DNA from 2 places in the Methylobacterium sp. Leaf100 genome. Region 2 is predicted to be linked to the other one. Evidence: predicted binding sites of a transcription regulator. Region 2 holds the regulator's gene; the other holds the start of a gene.
The links. Region 2 encodes HrcA, which represses chaperone genes, less so after heat shock. Its sites were predicted from a motif close to GTTAGCACTCNCNNNNNGNGAGTGCTAAC; they were not measured.

Region 1: a site for HrcA is predicted at 6,434-6,462, ahead of groES (co-chaperone GroES). Genes of this name have one in related genera too.

The regions. Positions count from the first base shown of each region.
Region 1 covers NZ_LMMW01000063.1:85,400-93,956, reverse strand. Annotated here, with positions in the region: gene ASF25_RS22375 (DUF262 domain-containing protein) at 1-257, opposite strand, end outside; gene ASF25_RS21275 (heterodisulfide reductase-related iron-sulfur binding cluster) at 890-2,257, opposite strand; gene ASF25_RS21270 (FAD-binding protein) at 2,451-3,653, opposite strand; gene ASF25_RS21265 (lipopolysaccharide biosynthesis protein) at 3,713-5,203, opposite strand; gene ASF25_RS21260 (magnesium transporter CorA family protein) at 5,307-6,317, opposite strand; gene groES (co-chaperone GroES) at 6,531-6,818, shown strand; gene groL (chaperonin GroEL) at 6,918-8,557, shown strand, end outside.
Region 2 covers NZ_LMMW01000023.1:3,813-12,369, forward strand. Annotated here, with positions in the region: gene ASF25_RS12665 (MFS family transporter) at 1-1,210, opposite strand, end outside; gene ASF25_RS12670 (DUF1236 domain-containing protein) at 1,532-2,401, shown strand; gene hrcA (heat-inducible transcriptional repressor HrcA) at 2,477-3,535, opposite strand; gene ASF25_RS22730 (hypothetical protein) at 3,826-4,146, shown strand; gene rph (ribonuclease PH) at 4,255-5,013, shown strand; gene rdgB (RdgB/HAM1 family non-canonical purine NTP pyrophosphatase) at 5,010-5,645, shown strand; gene ASF25_RS12695 (DUF2778 domain-containing protein) at 5,784-6,950, opposite strand; gene hemW (radical SAM family heme chaperone HemW) at 7,259-8,437, shown strand; gene ASF25_RS12705 (penicillin-binding protein activator) at 8,538-8,557, opposite strand, start outside.

The sequences.
Region 1 (8,557 bases), on a different contig from region 2:
ATAAACTCCATACAGGCGCGAACTCGCTGCTGACCGTCCACTACGATATATTGTTCATTTCCGTCTCCGTCGGCAAATTCCTGAATATATAGCTCAGGAATCGGGTATCCCCGTAGAATTGTATCAATTAAGTATGACTTCTGTTTTGTTGTCCAAACAGGGTTTCGCTGAAATGGGGCCTTCAGTGTGAGCTCATCGTTCTGGTATCGCTTGTGAAACCACGATACATTGTGCATTGTTGTATTAAGAAAGTTCATTATTTTACGCCTCCGAAATAGCTGAGCGTAGAGCGTCTATGCTTTTCATTTGGTAGATTCTTAGCGAGTCGTAATCACGATAAATTCTAAATTTAACATCTCTGCCCTCGGTGGGAGGTATTGCCATCATTTCGGAGGATGCAATCGTAAACTCTCGGTTGTACGGCAAGAATCGTGAGATCCGATCGACAGCAATACATCCAGAGTAAATATAATTCCTTTTGTGCTCATTTATTGCGTTTAGCTCTTTCTTGTTGCGAGTATCTGCAGCCCGGACAAACCTAAGCGCTCGCCAGCCAATATCAAAGTAATAAGAAGATATTATTGCTACGTCGATATCGGAATCGTCATGAAAGCTGGCGAACATTTTATTTGGGCTAAGGCTATATCCAACGCATGCGCTGCCAATTAATGAAATTGCACAAGGGTCAACTTTGAGCAGTTCTGACAATCGGCTTCGCCACTTTATGTAGATCGCCCAATTTTCGGAAAATATATGTGGTATACGCTCCATGATTTTGTGTGATACAATATCAGAAGAAACTCCGTTTGTTATGTATTCCCTGATTGATGAAGATTCACTAGAGATCATTCTCTGGTTCTCATTCTTACAATATTGAATAATCGATCTACTATCGCTCAATTGCCGCCGGCTTCGGCCCCCCCGTCGCCCAGTCGAGCAATTCCACCGTGTGCACGATGGGAATCGCGGTACCCTTCCCGATCTGCGTCGCACAGCCGATGTTGCCCGTGGCGATGACGTCGGGGCGCATCCGCTCGATGTTGGCGACCTTGCGGTCCCGGAGGCGGCCGGCGATCTCGGGCTGGAGGATGTTGTAGGTGCCGGCCGAGCCGCAGCAGATATGCCCCTCGGGTACGTCCTTCACGGCGAAGCCCGCACGCTTCAGGAGGTTCTTCGGCTCCGTGCGGATGCCCTGGCCGTGCTGCATCGAGCAGGCGGAGTGGTAGGCGACCACGAGGTCGCTCTCGATGAGCGTCGGCATCAGGCCGAGACCGGCCATGTACTCGGTCACGTCCTTGGCGATCCCCGAAACCCGCGCGGCCTTCTCGGCGTAGGCCGGGTCGTCGCGGAACATGAAGCCGTAATCCTTGATGGTGGTGCCGCAGCCCGACGCCGTGACCACGATGGCGTCGAGGCCTTCGCCGTCCATTTCGGCGATCCAGGCGTCGATGGTGCGCTTGGCCTGGGCATGGGAGGATTCGGCTTTGCCCATATGGTGGGTGAGCGCGCCGCAGCAGCCCTCCCCCCTGGCCTGCACCACCTCGACGCCGTGGCGGGTCAGCAGCCGAATCGCCGCCTCGTTGAAGTCGGGCCGCAGGACGCTCTGGGCGCAGCCGCGCAGCAGCGCGACGCGGCCCGTGCGGGCCGGGGCCGTGCGGGCCGGGGCCGTGGTGCCCTGAAGGGCGGCGCTGGCCTCCAGCGCACGGGTCTCGGCCGGAAAGGTGCCGGGCCGGTCGGTGCGGTTGCGGTTCGGCAATTCGGCCGGGGCGAGATCCAGCATGGCGGCGAGCCGGTTGCCGAGGCCGGGCACCCGCGCCACCAGGGGGCGGAACGGGCTCCCGAGCTTGGCGCCGAGCAAAGCCAGTCGGAAACGGTTGGGATAGGGCAGCACGAAGGCCAGCACCGCCCGGAGCGCCCGGTCCCCGAAGGGCCGCGTATAGGTTTCCTCGATATGCGCGCGGGCGTGATCGACGAGGTGCATGTAGTGCACGCCCGAGGGGCATGTCGTCATGCAGGACAGGCACGACAGGCAGCGGTCGATGTGCTTGACCACCTCCGGCACGGCGGGCTTGTTGCCCTCCAGCATGTCCTTGATGAGGTAGATGCGGCCACGCGGGCTGTCGAGTTCGTCGCCCAGCAGCAGGTAGGTCGGGCAGGTGGCGGTGCAGAAACCGCAATGGACGCAGGTCCGCAAAATCTTTTCCGAGGCCGCCATGGCGGGATCGGCGAGCTGCGTCAGGCTGAAACTGGTCTGCACGGCGTGTTCCTGAATCCACCCATCGCGGTGCCGCTTCACACCATCGGCATGGCGGCCCCGTCGTCTTCGCCCGTACCTTAGAGCGGAACGGAGGGTCTGCCGAGCCTTTGGAATCGCTCCAAACACTGGCAGGCCGGTTTTTGATAGCCGGAACCCAAGGCCGATGCCTGCGGGTAAGAATGTCGCGGCGACGTCAGATCTCCGCGTACATCCGGCCCGGATTGAACACGCCCAGTGGGTCGTGCGCCGCCTTGAGACCCGCCGTGATCCGCATCAGCGGCTCGGACAGGGGCTCGAACACCGGCACGGCGGCGCGCACGGCGTCGGGCGCGCGCACCAGGGTGGCGTGGCCGCCCTGCGCCTTCACCGCCGCCCGCACGGTCGCGGCCCCGGCATCGCCCTCGGCCGCGGTCGCGAGCCAGATCAGGCCGCCGCCCCAATCGTAGAACCACCGCGCGTCGCGCTCCGCCGCGATGGCGGCTGCCAGGGCGGGGCCGCAGGTCGGGGCGGTGGAGAGACGCCAGATGGCGGCATCCGCCGGCTCGGCCAGGGGGGCGGCGTCGCGGATACCGGTCCACAGGGCGGTGCCGGTGTCGCCCTCGACGATCTCGGGCGCACCGAAGCGCTTGAGCAGCTTCGTCAGTTCACCGAGCCGATAGGCGACCGAATCCGAAAACCCCTCGACCCGCATGGCGGTGCGGGCTTCGGGGCCGCCGATCCCGGCCGGCAGGTGGGCGGCGCCCGTGAGCTCGAACGGCGAGCCGAGGGCGGCCGAGAGGGCGGCGACGGCCCGGTCATCGTCGAGGCCTGAGAACACCAGGGTCGACACTCGCTCCTGCACCGGCAGCACCTTGAAGGTGACCTCCGTGAGCAGCCCGAGGGTGCCCCAGGCGCCGGCCATGAGCTTCACGAGATCGAGGCCGGTGACGTTCTTCATCACCCGACCGCCGGACTTGATGATCTCGCCGCGTCCGTTGACGAAGCGCACGCCGATGAGGCTGTCGCGGGCCGCCCCGGCATTGATGCGGCGGGGGCCGGAATTGTTCGTGGATGCCACCGCGCCGAAGGTCGGCGTGCCGTGCGTCCCCATCAGGCCGCGATGGTCCATGGGCTCGAAGGGCAGCATCTGGCCGCGCCCGGCGAGCAGGGCCTGCACCTCGGCGAGCGGTGTGCCGGCGAGCGCCGAGACCACCATCTCGGCCGGTTCGTAGAGGGTGATGCCCGACAATCCGGCGGTGGACAGCGTCGCCTCGTCCTCGGATGCGGGATTCCCGGCCGGGCGGCCGATCCCCGCCTTGGTGCCGCCGCCGACGAGGCGCAGGCGCTCCGCCCGGTCGGCGGCCGCGCGGACGATGTCCGCCGCCGCATCCGCGTCGTGAGGCTCGTATGACCGCATCGTTTCCCGCCCTGGCCGGGCGGCGTGCCCGGTCCGTCTTCGTGTTTTGTGGTCCGATCCTAATGAGAATCGTTCGCGATTGCATCCGGTCCGGTGCGTCCGGTTCCCGCCTTCGACGGTCCTGCGCGCCGCGCCGCCAGGCGGGCTGCGATGAGGGTGCGCAGGCCGGCGATGTCCAGGACCCAGGTGAACCCTCCGACGACGAGGAAGCCGACGGGCAGGCTGACCGCGAGGGCCCGCACGGGCTCGAGATGGCGCAGGGGTAAGAGGCACAGGGCCATGGCCGCACAGGCGATACCGGCCATCAGGAGATCGCGCCACGGCAGGCGCAGGCGCTGCGGCCCCGTGAGCGCCCGGAGCGCCAGGAACCCGGTGGCGGCGGCGAGACCCGCCGTCTGCGCCGCCGCGATGCCTTCCGGTCCCATGAGCGGCGGCAGCAGCCACAGGCCGAGGGCGTCGACGGCGAGGCCCACCAGGGCGGCGGCGATCACCGGCAGGGTCCTGCGGCGGATCTGGAAGATCGGATTGAGGGCGAAGTTCATCATGGCGAGGCAGAAGAAGCCCGGGATCATCAGCCCGGCATAGCTCGCGAATGGGCCGCGATAGGCCTCCGGCACCACCAGGGCCTGGAGGGCGGGAAGGATCGCCCAGAACCCGACGGCGCAGGGCAGCAGCAGGGCGACCACCACGCCGACGTTGCGCCCGACCTGGGCCTCGGCGGCCGCGCGGCCCTCCTCCTCCTCGACGCGCACTGCGAGCTGGAACAGCAGGAGGTCGAGGGCGGTGCCCAGCGTGCCGATGCTGCGCGTGGTGACGTCGGCCGCGAGGGCGAAGTAGCCGGCCTCGGCCAGCCCGGCCTGGGCCGCGATGGTGCCGCGATTGAGGAACGGCAGCAGCTGGTAGATGGCGTTGGCGGCGATCAAGGGGAGGCCGTAGGCGAGGAACAGCCGCCAGGTCTCGGCGAGGCGCACGCGCAGGCGCGGGCTCACGGGATCGCGCATGGGCCGCCATAGGATCGCGGCGGCGAGGAACTGGCTCAGGCCCGCCGCGGCGAGCACCCAGGCCGGCTGGGGCAGGAGCCACGCCGTGCCGGCCATGAGCACGAAGGCCAAGGCGTTCTTGATCGCCACCAGCCGGAAATAGAGGCCACCGTCGAAGCGGGCGCGGGCGAGCGCCGCGTGGTAGTCGAACACTCCGATCCCGAAGGCGGCCACGCCCGCGCCCGCCGTGATGGCCGCGCGGCTCTCGGGCCCCGCCTCCATGCCGAATCCGGCGCAGACCAGGGCGGCGGCGAGGAGCCCGGCGCCGAGTACGGCGTAGGCCCGGTCGAGACCCTGGCGGATCCACGGCTCCTGATCGCGGACGCGGGCCGAGTAGAACCGCGTCGCCGACAGGCGCAGCCACTCGAACAGCACCGTGTTGGCCACGATGGCGCCGGCGGTGGCCAGCGCGAACAGACCGAAATCCGCCGGGCCCAGCAGCTTCGCGATGAGCAGGCCGAGCACGAAGTTCAGCCCGGCGTTGAGGACGAAGGCGCAGATCACGGCCATGGCGGGAACGGGCAGCCTTGCGCCGAGCGGGGCGCTCGCGCCTTTGGCTGGACCCTAAGCGGAGGTGCGCAAAGAATCCGTCAACCGCCCGGCGTGACGATCCTCAGAACCACCCCCGCATGCGGAAGAACACGATCGGCACGAGGGCGCTGAGAACCACGAGGGCGAGGCCGTAGGGATAGCCGTAGGCCCAATCGAGTTCGGGCATGTGCTTGAAATTCATGCCGTAGAGTGAGGTCACGAGGGTCGGCGGAATGCCCACGACCGAGACCACGGTCAGCACCCGGAAGGTGTTGTTCTGCTCCATGTTGATGAGGCCGAGGGTGGCGTCGAGGAGGAACTGGACGTTCTCCGATTGACGGATCTCGAACTCGTCGAGGGAGGCGATGTCCCGTCGCACGGCCTCGAAGCGCGGCACCTGCTCGGCGCCGAGCAGGTGCTCGCACTCGTTGGCGACGAAGGGGACGATGCGTTCGAGACCGAGCAGGCTGGACCGGATCTTGCCGAGCGCCTTGCCGCGCCGGCCGATGCCGCGCAGGATCCGGCGGAGCGCCAGATCGCGCCGTCGCGGCGTCTGGGTCTTGAGCTTGTCGTCGCTGGCGGGCGCGCCGCCCCGCACGTCGAAGTCGAAGATTCGGGTCGAGAGGGCATCGAGATCGGCGCCCATGTCCTCCAGGGAATCGGCGAGGCTGTCGACCAACTCCTCCATGAGCAGGAGGAAGATCTCCGTGCTCGTGGTGGACGGGCCGTCGCCCTCGGCGATGCGCTTCTTCACCTCCGCGAACGCGCGCAGATCGTGGAACCGCACGGTTACGAGGTGGTCCTTGGTCAGGACGAACCCCAGGGGCTTCAACAACGAATCGACCTTGTCGAAGGTGATCATCGGCGTCGACAGCGAGAAGCCGTTCTTGAGACGCCGCAGCCGGCTCGAATTCTCCACCTCGCTGAGGGCTTTTCGCGATGGGACGCGGATGCCCGTCGCGTCCTCGATGCGCTGCGCCTCCTCGGCACTCGGGTCGTCGAGGTCGATCCACACCGTGGCGGCAGGCATCGGTCCGGCGCCGTCGGTGGCGGGGGACCCGACCGCACCCTGTGGTCCATGAAGGCTGATCATCGGGGATGATTGGTCCGTGGCGGAGCGGATCGGGAGAGAATTGCCGTCGCGCAACCGTCGCGCCGACCTGCGACAGTCTTGACTCACGCAAGGCATGCGCCTACCTCCGCGGCATCGTTGGCACTCACCGATCGAGAGTGCTAACGGCCTGGGTTGAGCGCGCTGCCGCGCCGCATCAACGCCATCCATGAATTTAGAGCAAGAGGGCAGCTCATGAAGTTCCGTCCGCTGCACGACCGTGTCGTCGTTCGCCGTATCGAAGGCGAAGAGAAGACCAAGGGGGGCATCATCATCCCCGACACCGCCAAGGAGAAGCCGCAAGAGGGCGAGATCGTCGCCGTCGGCCCCGGCGCCCGCGACGAGGCCGGCCGCATCAATCCCCTCGACGTCAAGGCCGGCGATCGCGTGCTGTTCGGCAAGTGGTCCGGCACCGAGGTCAAGATCGACGGTCAGGATCTCCTGATCATGAAGGAATCCGACATCATGGGCGTCGTCGCCTGAACGGCGATCTGCCCTCTTCCTTCGTCCCCCTACCCGAGCCCTTTGAGCGCGCTTCAACTCTGAGCGCCTCGGGGCTTCCCACCGCATGAGGATTTGAACATGGCAGCGAAAGAAGTCCGTTTCGGCTCCGACGCCCGCGAGAAGATGCTGCGCGGCGTCGATATCCTGGCCGACGCAGTGAAGGTGACCCTCGGCCCCAAGGGTCGTAACGTCGTCATCGAGAAGAGCTTCGGTGCGCCGCGCATCACCAAGGACGGCGTCACCGTCGCCAAGGAGATCGAGCTTTCCGACAAGTTCGAGAACATGGGCGCCCAGATGGTGCGCGAAGTGGCCTCGAAGACCAACGACATCGCGGGCGACGGCACCACCACCGCCACCGTGCTAGCCCAGGCCATCGTCCGGGAAGGCGCCAAGTACGTCGCCGCCGGCATGAACCCGATGGACCTCAAGCGCGGCATCGACCTCGCGACGAAGGCCGCCGTCGAGGACATCACGAGCCGCGCCAAGAAGGTCGCCTCGTCCGAGGAAGTCGCCCAGGTCGGCACCATCTCGGCCAACGGCGACAAGGAAATCGGCGAGATGATCGCCCATGCCATGCAGAAGGTCGGCAACGAGGGTGTCATCACCGTCGAGGAGGCCAAGACCGCCGAGACCGAACTCGACGTCGTCGAGGGCATGCAGTTCGACCGCGGCTACCTCTCCCCGTACTTCATCACCAACGCGGAGAAGATGGTCGCCGAGCTCGAGGACCCCTACATCCTCATCCACGAGAAGAAGCTCTCGTCGCTCCAGGCGATGCTGCCGGTGCTCGAGGCCGTGGTGCAGACGGGCAAGCCCCTCGTCATCATCGCCGAGGACATCGAGGGCGAGGCGCTCGCCACCCTCGTGGTGAACAAGCTGCGCGGCGGCCTCAAGGTCGCGGCCGTCAAGGCTCCGGGCTTCGGCGATCGCCGCAAGGCCATGCTCGAGGACATCGCGATCCTGACCCAGGGTCAGATGATCGCCGAGGACCTCGGCATCAAGCTCGAGAACGTCACCCTGCCGATGCTCGGCCGCGCCAAGCGCATCCGCATCGAGAAGGAGACCACCACGATCATCGACGGTCTCGGCGAGAAGTCGGACATCGAGGCCCGCGTCGCCCAGATCAAGGCGCAGATCGAGGAGACCACCTCGGACTACGACCGTGAGAAGCTCCAGGAGCGTCTGGCCAAGCTCGCCGGCGGCGTCGCGGTCATCCGCGTCGGCGGCGCGACCGAGGTCGAGGTCAAGGAGAAGAAGGACCGCGTCGACGACGCGCTCAACGCCACCCGCGCTGCGGTGGAAGAGGGCATCGTCCCCGGCGGCGGCACCGCCCTCCTCCGCGCCCGCGAGGCCGTCCGCGCCCTCAAGAGCGACAACCCGGACGTCCAGGCCGGCATCAAGATCGTGCTGAAGGCCCTCGAGGCGCCGATCCGTCAGATCGCCGCCAACTCCGGCGTCGAAGGCTCCATCGTCGTCGGCAAGATCACCGACAACACCTCTTCGATCACCTACGGCTTCAACGCCCAGACCGAAGAGTACGTGGACATGATCCAGGCCGGCATCGTCGACCCGGCCAAGGTCGTGCGGACCGCCCTGCAGGATGCCTCCTCCATCGCCGGCCTGCTGGTGACCACGGAAGCCATGATCGCCGATGCTCCGAAGAAGGACAGCGCCGGCGGCGGTATGCCGGGCGGCGGCGGCATGGGCGGCGGCATGGG
Region 2 (8,557 bases):
TCTCCGAGCCGATCTGCTTCAGGTAGAGCGCCACCATCTCGGCGGTGCCGCCGAACAGGGAATTGGCGATGGCGTAGGACAGGCCCACGCCCAGCGCCCGCACCTGGGTCGGAAACAGCTCCGCCTTCACGATACCGGAGATGCCCGTGTAGAAGCTGATCACGGTCAAGCCGATCATGATCAGGGCGAAGGACAGGACCGGGTTGGTGGTGCTGCCGATGGTGGTCATCAGGGGCACCACCATGAGGGTGCCGAGTCCGCTGTAGAGCAGCATGTTGGCCTTGCGGCCGATCTTGTCCGAGAGCCAGCCGAAGAACGGCTGGATGATCATGTAGACCAGCAGCGCGGCGGTGGAGATCTGCGAAGCGGTGATCTTGTCGATATGCGCCGTGTTGAACAGGTACTTCGGCATGTAGGTGGTGAAGGTGTAGAAGCTCAGGGAGCCGCCGGCCGTGTAGGCCAGCACCACGCAGAACGCGCGCCAATGCTTGAACAGGGCCGCGAAGGTGCCGGATTCCTTCGAGCTCATGTCCGCCTTGGTGGCGGTCTCGGTCAGCGACGAGCGCAGGTACAGGGCGACCACGGCGGCGAGCGCCCCGATCACGAAGGGAATGCGCCAGCCCCAGGCGGTGAGCTGCTGGGCGGTGAGCACGCTCTGCAGGACGATCAGCACGAGGGAGGCCAGGAGCTGGCCGCCGATGAGGGTGACGTACTGGAACGAGGCGAAGAACCCGCGCCGGCCCTTGATGGCGATCTCGCTCATGTAGGTGGCGCTGGTGCCGTACTCGCCGCCCACCGACAGGCCCTGGATCATCCGGGCCAGGAGCAGCAGGGCCGGGGCGAGGTGGCCGACGCTCGCGTAGGTCGGCAGTACGGCGATCATCAGCGAACCGGCGCACATCATCAGCACCGAAATCATCATCGAGGTCTTGCGGCCGAGGCGGTCGGCGAGGCGCCCGAACAGCCACCCGCCGATGGGGCGCATGAAGAAGCCCACGGCGAAGACGGCCGCCGATTTCAGGAGCTGACTGGTGTCGTCGCCCTCGGGGAAGAACACCGGCGCGAAGTACAGGGCGAAGAAGGCGTAGCAGTAGAAGTCGAACCACTCGACGAGGTTGCCCGACGACGAGGCGACGATGGCCTTGATCCGGCGGCGGTTGTCCGCCGCCTCGTCGAGCCTCGGCGTCATGATTCCGGCACCGTCCGACATGCGCGTCTCCCCCTGTTCTATTTGGGATGTTGTTGAATTGGCTCATTATTTTTTGAGCATGGTCCCGCCCGGGCCTGCTGTGCGGCGACGTTAAGCTCCGCGGAAAAATTCGCAAGAGCACCGGCGGATGCCAAAATGACCGCAGGCAACGCGGCCGTGGAAGATCTGCGCTCAAGCTTTCATTCGGCCTCTCGCGCCCGAACGAAAGTCCCCGCGCAAGTCGATCCGGGGAAAATGCGGAACGGTTTCTGGGACGTCCTCGTTGCGGCTGCGCATCGGCGCCGAACGGCGCTGTCCATCGACGGGGCGGGAAACAAAACCATGAGCAAATTCTTTCGGAGCACGGTCGCGGTCGCGGCCCTGGTCATCGGCGCGACGGCGGCCTTCGGTCAGGGCGGCCCGGGTGGCGGCGCGGCCGGCGGTGGGGCCGGTGATGGCGGCGCCGGCATCGGTGCGGGCGGCGGAGCCGGGGGTGGCGCAGGGGGCGGACGCGGCGGTGCCGGCGGCCCAGGCGCCGGTGCGGCGGGTGCCGCCGGTGCCGAGCGTGGCGGCCCGGCCGGAGGAGGCGCAGGTGTGGGCGGCGGTGCCGGCGAGCGCGGTGGTGCTGCCGAGCGGGGCGGTGCTGCCGAGCGCGGCAGCCCGGCGGGCGGCCCGAACCGGGGCACGGAAGACGGCCGCGCCGGACGCGGCGAGGGCCGGACCGACCGCGACGGTCAGCCGGATCGCGGCGCTGCGACCGATCGCGGCGAGCGGGGTGCCCGCGACGGTCGAGGCGACCGGGACGGCAAGGCCGACCGGGATAGTAGGACGGACCGGGACGGCAAGGCCGATCGCGGGGATCGCGATGGCCGGGGTGATCGCGGCGATCGCGGCGACCGGGGCGATCGCGGCGCACGGGGCGATCGCGGGGATCGGGGCGCGGTCCGGGGCGCTTATGGCCGCCTCGGCGCGCCGCAGCGCACGGAGTTCCGCCAGAGCGTGATCCGGCGCGGCATTCCGCGTCTCGCGGCCGGCGCCTTCGCGCTCACCGTCGGCACGGCCATCGCCCGCAGCTACACCCTCTACGACCTGCCGCCGGACATCGTCCGCATCGCGCCGGAATACGAGGATTACCGCTACGTGCTGGTGGACGACGACATCGTCATCGTCGATCCCGACACCTACGAGATCGTCGACGTGATCCGCGGCTGAGCGGCTTCATCTGGAAGACGGGGAGGGCGCGGCCGCGAGGCGGCGCCTTTTCTCGTTGAAGCGCTTGCTCTCGTCTTAGCGCTTGCTGCGGTCGAGCAGCCCCGAGACGACGCGGGCGGTGTAATCCACCATCGGGACGATCCGGGCGTAGTTGAGCCGCGTCGGCCCGATCACCCCCACGACGCCGACGATCTTCTGGGCCCCATCGCGAAAGGGTGCGGCGATCATCGAGGAGCCCGACAGGGAGAACAGCTTGTTCTCCGAGCCGATGAAGATGCGGACCCCCTCGCCGCCTTCGGCCCGGGACAGGAGTTCGATGACGTCCTTCTGGGTCTCGAGGTCGTTGAACAGCAGGCGGATGCGCTCGAGATCCTCGACGGCCCGCAGGTCGTCCAGGAGATTGGCCTGACCGCGCACGATGAGCTGGCGCGCGTCGGACGGGCCGACGGAGACGGCGAGGCCGGCATCGACGAGGCGCTCGGTGATGACGTCGAGTTCGCGCTTCATCGCCTGGCGGCCGGATTCGATCTCGGCCCGCAGGGTCCCGAGGGTGCGCCCCTGGAGGCGGGCGTTGAGGTAGTTCGAGGCCTCCTGCAGGGCGCTCGCGGGCAGGCCGGGCGGCAGGTCGAGGAGGCGGTTCTCCACCGAGCCGTCGTCGGAGACGAGGACCACCAGGGCGCGGGCCGGGTCGAGGCGCACGAACTCGATGTGCTTCAGGTGCACGTTGGTCTTCGTGGTCAGCACCACGCCGGCACCGCGCGAGATGCCCGACAGCAGGGTCGAGGCCTCGGCCAGCGCGCTCTCGAAGGTGTGGCCGGAGGCCGCCGCCCGCATCTGCGCCTCGATCCGCGCCTGCTCGTCCTGGCCGACATCGCCGAGTTCGAGCATGGCATCGACGAAGAAACGCAGGCCCTGCTCCGTCGGCAGCCGCCCGGCCGAGGCGTGGGGCGCGAAGATGAGCCCGGAATGCTCCAGATCCGCCATCACGTTGCGGATGGAGGCCGGCGACAGGGTCATGGGCAGGATGCGCGCGAGGTTGCGCGATCCCATCGGCTCGCCGGTGGTGAGGTAGCTTTCCACGATCTGCCGGAAAATCTCGCGCGCCCGCTCGTTGGGCGCGGCGAGGACATGCATCGGCTGGGATGCGGAGAAGGGGCGGGCGGGCTCGGTCACGACGGTTTTCCTGGGCCACGATTGTGTCCGCGCGGGGGCCCTCGCACAAGGCGGCGGCGCGCGTCCGCATCGGAACGCGGGCTGCGGCGGGGCAGGGCACGCTTCATCCGCCCTTCAGGAACGATGGGCCAAAAGAAAAATCGCGCTTCGATGAAGCCGTCCGGGCCCATCGTGCGTTCCACACCGCTCACCTGTCCGGCCAAGCTCGAAGTCCGTGCAAGGCCGGCCCCGCGTGGCGTCAGGAGTCCCATATGCGCAACACATCCCGTTCCGGTCTGATCCGGTCCTTGGCCATCGTGCTGGCCATGATCGGCGCCATGTTCGTCGCCGCGCCCCAAGGCGCCCAGGCGGCCCCCGCCATGGTCTCGACGGAGGTCGCCGGCCCGGCTGCCGCCCTCACGGAGGTCCAGTACGGCGGCTATGGCCGTCATCACCGTCATCACCACCGCCATTACGGCCACCGCCGCCACTTCGGCAATCATTTCGGCCATCACCGGGGTCGCCATTACGGCCGTCACTTCGGTCATCACCGCGGTCACCACCACGGCTACGGCCGTCGTCACTTCTACTGAGAGACGTTCGGAGGGGCGCCCGGTGGGCGCCCTTTTCGGTCGGGGCGTTGCCGCAGCCGCGCCCGGCGCCTAAGAGCCGCGTCCTGACACTCAACCGGGAGAGCGGCGATGCGGCCCTCGAAGCGCGCCAACGACGATCTGCGCACCGTCACCCTCGAGCGCGCCGTGGCCCGCTACGCCGAGGGGTCCTGCCTCGTCACCTTCGGCGAGACCAAGGTGCTGTGCACCGCCTCCCTGGAAGAGCGCGGGCCGCCCTGGCTGCGCGGCTCCGGCAAGGGCTGGATCACGGCCGAGTATTCCATGCTGCCGCGCGCCACCCACGAGCGCACCCGGCGCGAAGTGAATTCGGGGAAGCCGTCGGGCCGCACCCAGGAGATCCAGCGCCTCATCGGCCGGAGTCTCAGGGCCGTCACCAACCTGCCGGCCATGGGTGAGCGCCAGATCACCGTCGATTGCGACGTGATCCAGGCCGATGGCGGCACCCGCACGGCCGCCATCACGGGCGCCTGGGTGGCGCTGCACGATTGTTTCGCCTGGATGCGCGCCCGCTCGATCATCTCCGTCGATCCCCTGCGCGATCACGTGGCGGCGGTGTCCTGCGGCATCGTCAAGGGCGTGCCCGTGCTCGACCTCGACTACGCCGAGGATTCGGGGGCGGAGACCGACGCCAACTTCGTGGTCACCGGCTCGGGCGGCCTCGTCGAGGTCCAGGGCACCGCCGAGGGCAAGCCGTTCTCGGAAGAGGAGCTCATGGCGCTCCTGCGCCTGGCCAAGGGCGGCACCGAGCGGCTCGTCGCCCTCCAGAAGGACACCATCGCGCGCGAACCCGCCGACAAGCGCGTCACGGACAAGAAGGCCTCCGCATGAGCCAGCACCGCATCCTCTCGGGCCGGGTCGTCGTCGCGACCCACAATGCCGGCAAGCTCGTGGAGATGCGCGAATTGCTGGCGCCCTTCGGGATCGCGGCGGTCTCGGCCGGCGAGCTCGGCCTGCCCGAACCGGACGAGACCGGCACCATGTTCTCGGAGAATGCCGCCATCAAGGCGCACGCGGCGGCCCAGGCCTCCGGCCTGCCGGCCTTCGCCGACGATTCCGGCCTGTGCGTGAACGCCCTCGACGGGGCGCCGGGCCTGTTCTCCGCCCGCTGGGCCGGGGAGTCGAAGGATTTCGGCGGCGCCATGGCGCGGGTCGCGGCCGAGATGGAGAAGCGCGGCGACACCACGCGGCGGGCGCACTTCGTCTCCGCCCTCGTCGTCGCCTGGCCCGATGGCCACACCGAGACCTTCGAGGGCCGGGTGTTCGGGCAGATCGTGTCCCCGCGCGGCACCAGCGGATTCGGTTACGATCCCCTGTTCCTGCCCGACGGCCACGACCGGACGTTCGGGGAGATTTCTTCGGAAGAAAAGCACGGCGTCGATTGGCAAACGGGCGACGCCCTTTCCCACCGGGCGCGGGCCTTCGTGCTCCTGGCCCGGGCCTGCCTGCGGCGGCCAATCTGAGCCCGCCTGAGGGGGCGGCCGGAGCCGCCGGCACCCTAGAGTATTTTCCATGATCCTCGGATCACGGAAAATTCGCTAAGTTATTGTTTGGTCGCATTTTCTTCACGCGAGCCGGTATCCACCTCGCTTGAAAATGCTCTAGCGGCTCGCCAAGCCGTAGCGACGCCCGTTCAGGGGCGGTCCGTCCTGGCCGTTGCCGGCCACCACCACGAGGCGCTGGACCTCGCCGCGGAGATACGCCTGCAGGAAGCGGTTGTAATCGCGAAAGACCACGCAGCCGTTGGACGCGCCGCTCGGTCCGAGCATGTAGGTGTGGGCGAGGAGGCCGACGCGGCCGTGGATCGCGGCGGGGCCGCCCACGGGGTTGAGGCGGATCGCCCGCACCCCGTGGAACAGGGCCTCGCGCTCGCGCAGATCGTAGGTGCCGGGCGGCGTCGCGCCCCGCATGGTGAGGTGCACGTTGCGCGGGTTGTCCTGGCTCGGCCCCAGGCCCGAATGCGCCTCCAGCACCTCGCCGTTGGGCAGGGTCACCCGCCCGGCGGTGATGTCGTAGATCGCGATGCCGCCGCCCGCCACCGGGGCGGGCCCCGGAACCAGGCGCTGGCGCGACGGGACCGCCTCCGACGCACCGTCCACGGAGGCGTAGGCCGTGGGGGCCGGGGCATCGCCGAAGATGCGATCGAACAGGGAGGGTTCCTCGACGCCCGCCGCCCGGAACACGCTCTGGGTCGAGGGCAGGGCGGGACGCCGGGCGAGGCGCGCGGTGACGGCGACGGGCGCGCGCCGGAACTCGGCCGGGCGCGGGACCGGCAACGGTATCGGCAGCGGCACCGACAGGGCGACCTGCTCGGGGCGTGGCAGGGTAGCGGCGACGGGCGTGGAGCGCGCCGGGGTCGCGGCCATCTGCACCGCCGAAGGGGCGGCCTCGGGCGGGGCGGCCTCGGGCGGGGCATCGGCGGCGGCGACCCGGACGTCGACGGCCGGCGCCGGCTCGGCCCGTTGGAAGCCCGAAGCCAGGGGCCCCAGGGAGAGGGGACCGGTGAGGAGGGTGGCGCCGATGGCGGGCGTGGGATCGAGCATCCAGGCGTAGTCGGCGGGCAGCGGCCGGGCGGCGGCCGTCTCGGACGCCGCTGCGACGCTCGCCGGTACCGCTGCGACGCTCATCGGCGCCGCGTCGATCCCGCCGCCGAGGCGGGCTCCGGCGAGGCCGAGGGCGCCCACCGAAACGGCGAGCAGCACGCGGTTGCGGCGGCGGCGACGCTCCTGCCGGGGAGAGCGGTGCGAGCGGAGCGCGACATAGGTCATGGGGACTCGAACTCGATACGCATGTCCCGTTCGGGCAGCCCGCGCCGAGCCCTGTCCGCGCGGGTGCACCGCGCGGACCTGACACGAAATCGGGAGTCACCGTGAAGGGAACGATTTACCGTAAGTGTCCGTGAGTAAGCACGGGCTTGGTTAATCTCGCCTGAAGCGCATCAGCGTATTCGCGCAGGAAAACCGGCCGCGTTGGTTCAGTTCGACACAGGCGGGGGCATCCGGCGGCGGCACGCGGCGGCGCATCCGGAAAAAAGGTCGGGATTGCCAAACGCGCGGCGCGCGCGCACATCGCGGCCATGACCGAACCGACAGGCCCGGACCATCCGACCCGCGACGCGGGCTTCGGGGTCTACGTCCATTGGCCCTTCTGCGCCGCGAAGTGCCCGTACTGCGATTTCAACAGCCACGTGCGCCACGCGCCCGTGGACGAGGTCCGCTACCTCGCGGCCTTCCGGGCCGAGATCGCCCACATGGCCGCGCGGACGCCCGGCCGCACCGTCTCCAGCGTGTTCCTCGGCGGCGGCACGCCCTCCCTGATGCGGCCCGCCACCGTGGCGGGGCTGCTCGATGCCGTCGCGGGCGCGTGGGCCGTCGCGCCAGACGTCGAGATCACCCTGGAGGCCAACCCGACGAGCGTCGAGGCGGAGCGGTTTCGCGGCTACCGGGCGGCGGGCGTCAACCGGGTGTCGCTCGGCGTCCAGGCCATGGACGATGCCGCCCTGAAGGCCCTGGGCCGGCTCCACACCGCGCAGGAAGCCATGGCGGCGGTGCGGGTCGCGGCGACGCATTTCGAGCGCTACTCCTTCGACCTCATCTATGCCCGGCCCGACCAGGGCCTCGCGGCGTGGCGCGCGGAACTCGAGGGGGCCATCGCCCGGGCGGCCGAGCACCTCTCGCTCTACCAGCTCACCATCGAGCCCGGCACGCCGTTCTTCGGCCTCGCCGCCGCCGGCAAGCTGGTGCCGCCCGACGACGACCATGCCCGCGCCCTCTACGACGTGACCCAGGAGGTCTGCGACCGGGCGGGGCTCCCGGCCTACGAGATATCGAACCATGCCCGCCCCGGCGCACAGTCGCGCCACAACCTCCTGTACTGGCGCTACGGCGAGTACGCCGGCATCGGCCCCGGCGCCCACGGGCGCCTCGTGGCCCCTGACGGGCGGCTCGGCACCGTCACCGAGCGGGCACCCGAAGCGTGGCTCGCCCGGGTCGAGCGCGACGGGCACGGCATCATCGAGACGGAGCGGCTGTTGCCGGCCGACCAGGGCGACGAATTCCTGATGATGGGCCTGCGCCTGTCGGAGGGCATCGACCCGGCCCGCTACGCCGCGCTCAAGGGCCGCGTCCTCGACGCCGCCCGGATCGAGACCCTGGTGGCCGACGGGCTCCTCGCCCGGAGCGCCGGCGGCCGCATCGCCGCGACCCCGCGCGGAGCCCCGGTGCTCAACGCCGTCGTGGCGGCGCTGGCCGCCTGAATCGCCGGGCCGACCGGGCGTCCGGTTCGCCGGTCCAGGCTCCTCCGCCTGCATCGGCGTCACCGAGAACCGGTTCGCCCTTCGTTGGCCGAGGCTCCGGTCACGTCCCCGAGGGCCCGA